Regions from separate parts of the Arthrobacter agilis genome, predicted to be linked through region 1. Evidence: riboswitches for the same ligand, from Rfam matches in the RefSeq annotation. Region 1 holds a riboswitch; the other holds the start of a gene.

Region 1 (2,169 bases):
CGCCGCCGGCGGTTCGCTCTAGCGCGTGTAGTAGCCGTCGACCGCCATGGCGTTGACCGAGTGCACCTGCGTGCCCTGCGAGGGGTTCAGAGCGCTGATCATCTGGCCGTTGCCGAGGTAGATCCCGACGTGGCTGCCGCCGTTCTGGCTCACCAGGTCACCCGGCTGCGGGTTGCTGGTGGGCGTCATGGCAGCGAACTGGGCCCAGGTGGTGCGGGGCAGGCTGATGCCCTGCTGCGCGTAGACCCACTGCACGAAGCCGGAGCAGTCCCAGGCACCGAAGGAGGTGCCGCCGTACACGTAGCTCGAGCCCTTGCCCTGCATCGCCGTTCCGGCGATACCGGCGAGCGATCCGGAGGACACCGGCGCGATCGAGGCTGCGGACTGCGTGCTGAGGCCCGTGGAGTTGCCCGCGGAGGTGAACGTGGACGTGACCGCGGGGCTGCTCGCGGGCACGGCCTGCGGGGCGTACTGCTGGGGAGCGGCGGAACCGCTCAGCGAGATGGCCTGGCCGGGGTAGATGACCGAGCTGTACCCGAGGCCGTTGGCCGCGAACACGGTCTCCAGGCTCACGCCGTGGGAGGACGCGATGCTGCCGAGGGTGTCGCCGGCCTGGACGGTGTACGTGCCGGCCGCGGCCGTGCTGACCGCTGCCTGCTGCGGGGTGTCGATGGCGATCTCGCCGGCCGCGCTGGCCGGGAGTGCCGCGCCGAACAGGAGGCCGGAAGCGGCGACGACGACCGCGGCGGGCTTGCCGGCCACGGACGCACTCGCGCTGACGGCGCGGGAGGCGGTGACGAGGGGGTTGATGCGCGTCGGGACGGCCCGGTGGCGCGCGATATGGCTCTTGGACATGCTGTTGCCTTTCCCAATGCCTGCGAAGTTAGCTGTCGGGTTCGGATGGGACATCCGGACATGCACCTGCTGACCATCGCCCCCAAGCTGGTCAACGCGTGTCTTAACCCCTAGGACTCGTGATCGAGCCCGCTACTGGTTCCCCCGCCCCTGTCGAATGGTTTGTGCGAACGGTCCATCCTCATCGACAGGGTTCGGCAGAAAGAGGATGGGCGCCCCTCCGTGCTGGAGCGAGCGCGGGATCAACGGTACGTGAGGGGCCGTGGATTGTCACGTTTGGATCACGAGGGGAATCTCACACGGGCGGTGCCGGGCGGGATCAGACCCGTGCGTTCCGCGGCCTGGGCTGGCAGTGCGGGCAGAGGTAGGAGGAGCGGTTCATGAAGGACTCCCGGCGCACCAGGGTCTCCCGGCCCTCGGACGCGCAGCGACGGCACGGCCGGCCGGCCCGGCCGTACGCCTGGAGGTCCCGCGCGAAGTAGCCGGACGCACCGTTGACGTTCACGTACAGCGCGTCGAAGCTCGTGCCTCCCGCGGCCAGCGCCCGGGTCATGACGTCGGTGGCCGCCTCGAGGATGCGTGCAGTGTCCGGGCGTCGCAGGGTGTCGGTGGGGCGTGCGTAGTGGAACCTGGCCGCCCAGAGGGCCTCGTCGGCGTAGATGTTGCCGATGCCCGAGACGAGCCCCTGATCGAGGAGGGCGCGTTTGAGCCCGGTCCGGCGCTCCCGGATCCTCCGGTGGAAGGATTCGGGGCTGAAAGCGGGGTCGAGGAGGTCGCGCGCTATGTGGGCGGCCTGGTGCGGGACGAGCGGCAGGCTCTCCCGCCCCAGTCCTCCCGGGTGCCCGTCCGGCGTCGGCTCCAGGTCGGCGAGGAACATGCCTCCGAAGATGCGCTGGTCCACGAAGCGCAGCTCGGCCGGCAGCGGGACGCCCTCCTCGTCGAGGGCGGCGGAGAGGGTCAGGCGGACCTTGAGGTGTTTCTCCCGCGGTGCGTCGGGCTCCTCGATCAGGAGCTGGCCGCTCATCCCGAGGTGGGCCATCAGCGCCACTCGGGCAGGGCCGCCGTCGGGGTCGTCCAGCACCATCCAGAGGAACTTCCCGCGCCGCACCACGTCGGTGACGCGTGAACCGGTCACGTTCCCGATGAAGTCCTCGACGCCGTCGACGTGCCGCCGGAGGGACCGGGCGTCGAGGACCTCCACGGCCTCGATGGTGCGTCCGGCCACCCAGCGGGCGAGGCCGCGGCGCACGACCTCCACTTCGGGCAGTTCGGGCACTCAGGACCCGCCGGCGGCGTCGTGGGCGGGGTCTCCCG
Region 2 (2,169 bases), 1.8 Mb from region 1:
AAGGCATGGGGGAGATACTCCGGGGTGTGTTTCTAGCGGACGCGGACGAAGCTGGCGCCGGGCAGGTCGGACAGGGAGTGGAGGCCGGTGTTCATACCGTTCAGCCCACCGCTGATGACCTGACCGTTGCCGACGTAGATGGCCACGTGGCCACCGGTGATCACGAGGTCACCGGGAGCAGGGCTGCCGACGACGTCGCCGAACTGGAAGAACTGGCCGGGAGCGAGGTCACCGACGGACTTGCCGACCGAGCGCAGTGCCTTCTCGACCATGGCCGTGCAGTCCTGGGCCACGCCGAGCTGGCTGTAGGCCGAGCCGACCAGACCGGCAGCAACGCCGGAGGACGGGGCGGCGGGAGCGGGCTGCGGAGCCACGGGGGCCGGTGCGACGGCGGCGGGCGCTGCAGCCGGCACAACGGCGGCCGGCGCTGCGACTGCAGGCACCGCAACCGGAGCGGGAGCGGGCTGGGCGGCGACGGGGGCCGGCGCCTCGACCACGGGGGCCGGCGTCTCGGCGGCGGGTGCCGGTGCCTCCACGACGGGAGCAGGTGCCTCCACGACGGGCTCGGGGGCTGCGGTGACCTCGACGGCGACGCGGTCGAAGGAGACCGTGGCGGTGGCGGGGACGGTGACCTCTGCCGAGACGACCCGGCTCACGGTCAGCGCTGCGGAGGACTGGACCTCGCGCTCGGCGGGGGTGGCGCCGTGGGCCGGCAGGCCGGCGGTCAGCACGAGCCCGGTGGCGGCGACGATGACGGCTGCCTGGCGGCCGACCGATCCGGCATTGGAGGTGACTGCTGTCGACAGGTTGGTCAGCGCGCTGACGTTCCGGGCCGCACGATGGCGGCCCAGTGAAGAGCTATTGGACACGTTGGATTGCCTCTCCCAACGCCTGCGAGGTGAGCTGTCGGATTCGGATGGGAGTCACCCGGCCACTGCGTGAAGCAGCGACTTAACCCCAAGGATTTCGGTTACGAAACCCAGAAATTGGTTCCCCCGCCTCTGCCATGCGATGGTGCGGACGGACCTCGAGCAATGGCAGAGCTAGGCGATTTGCAAGAGGGTGCCGGATCTAGAGCGAATTTGGCACGAGATGAAAGCTACCGCAGAAAGGCCCGTTTGTCACGTTACGGTCACGGAATGGTGTGTTCTTGGTGACGACGGCTTTCCGGAGGGTCATGCGGGGGCCTCCGTGGGGGCGTCGCGGGGCCGTTGCGAATGTGCTTCCGGGTATCCGTCCAAGCGGCGTGACGGGCGCCGCCCAGCGCCGTCGGGACCCGCCTGCCTGCCCGTCGAAGGTCCCCGTGCGGGCGCCGTTGCCGGACTCGGGACCCGAGCGCTGCGCGCCGTCAGGGAGCGCCTGGCGAGACTGCCGTCAGGCTGCGACGGAGACGAACACGTGCGAGGCCACCTCGGGCGGCAGTTCGAGCGCACCCTCGACGCCGGGCACCCGGACGGAGACGTAGTCACCCACGGATTCCAGGTTGAGCTGCGCGCCCGGGCGTAGGCCGCCCTCGTCGAGTTGGGTGAGGAGTTCCGGGTCGACCTGGATCGGTTCGGCGAGGCGCACCAGCGTGACCGGATTCCCGGGCGAGTAGGTGCCCATGGCCGAGAGCAGGGTGACCACGCCGTCGGTGAAGAGTTCGGACTCCACCCCACCGATGGCCTCGAGGCCGGGGATGGGGTTGCCGTACGGCGATTCGGAGGGCTTGCCGAGGAGCTCGTAGAGCCGCCGCTCCACGCGTTCGCTCATCACGTGCTCCCAGCGGCATGCTTCGTCGTGGACGTACGCCCAGTCGAGGCCGATGACGTCGCTGAGCAGACGTTCCGCGAGACGGTGCTTCCGCATGACACCGGTGGCCCTGTGGCGGCCGAGTTCGGTGAGTTCGAGGTGCCGATCCCCGGAGACGACGACGAGGCCGTCGCGTTCCATGCGGCCGATGGTCTGGGAGACGGTGGGTCCGGAGTGGCGGAGGCGCTCGGCGATCCGGGCGCGGAGCGCGACGATGTTCTCTTCCTCGAGTTCAAGGATGGTCCGCAGGTACATCTCGGTGGTGTCGATGAGGTCCGTCATGCGGTTCAGCTCCTTGGTGCGGTGCGGGTGCGCGGCTGGGGTGCCTCACGCCGGTGAGGCAAGCCAAAGCCAGCACGGACTGCTCCGCCCCACGCT

The links. Region 1 has a riboswitch for cyclic di-AMP ahead of QFZ50_RS08470 (C40 family peptidase). Riboswitches for the same ligand answer to the same signal wherever they lie in the genome.
Region 2: linked by a shared signal. The riboswitch ahead of QFZ50_RS00290 (NlpC/P60 family protein) and the one ahead of QFZ50_RS08470 (C40 family peptidase) in region 1 are both predicted to bind cyclic di-AMP.

Annotation. Positions count from the first base shown of each region.
Region 1 covers NZ_JAUSXO010000001.1:1,836,720-1,838,888, forward strand. Annotated here, with positions in the region: gene QFZ50_RS08470 (C40 family peptidase) at 19-855, opposite strand; cyclic di-AMP (ydaO/yuaA leader) riboswitch at 858-1,034, opposite strand; gene mutM (bifunctional DNA-formamidopyrimidine glycosylase/DNA-(apurinic or apyrimidinic site) lyase) at 1,175-2,131, opposite strand; gene rnc (ribonuclease III) at 2,132-2,169, opposite strand, start outside.
Region 2 covers NZ_JAUSXO010000001.1:58,203-60,371, reverse strand. Annotated here, with positions in the region: gene QFZ50_RS00295 (NlpC/P60 family protein) at 1-7, opposite strand, end outside; gene QFZ50_RS00290 (NlpC/P60 family protein) at 33-869, opposite strand; cyclic di-AMP (ydaO/yuaA leader) riboswitch at 875-1,060, opposite strand; gene QFZ50_RS00285 (metal-dependent transcriptional regulator) at 1,375-2,073, opposite strand.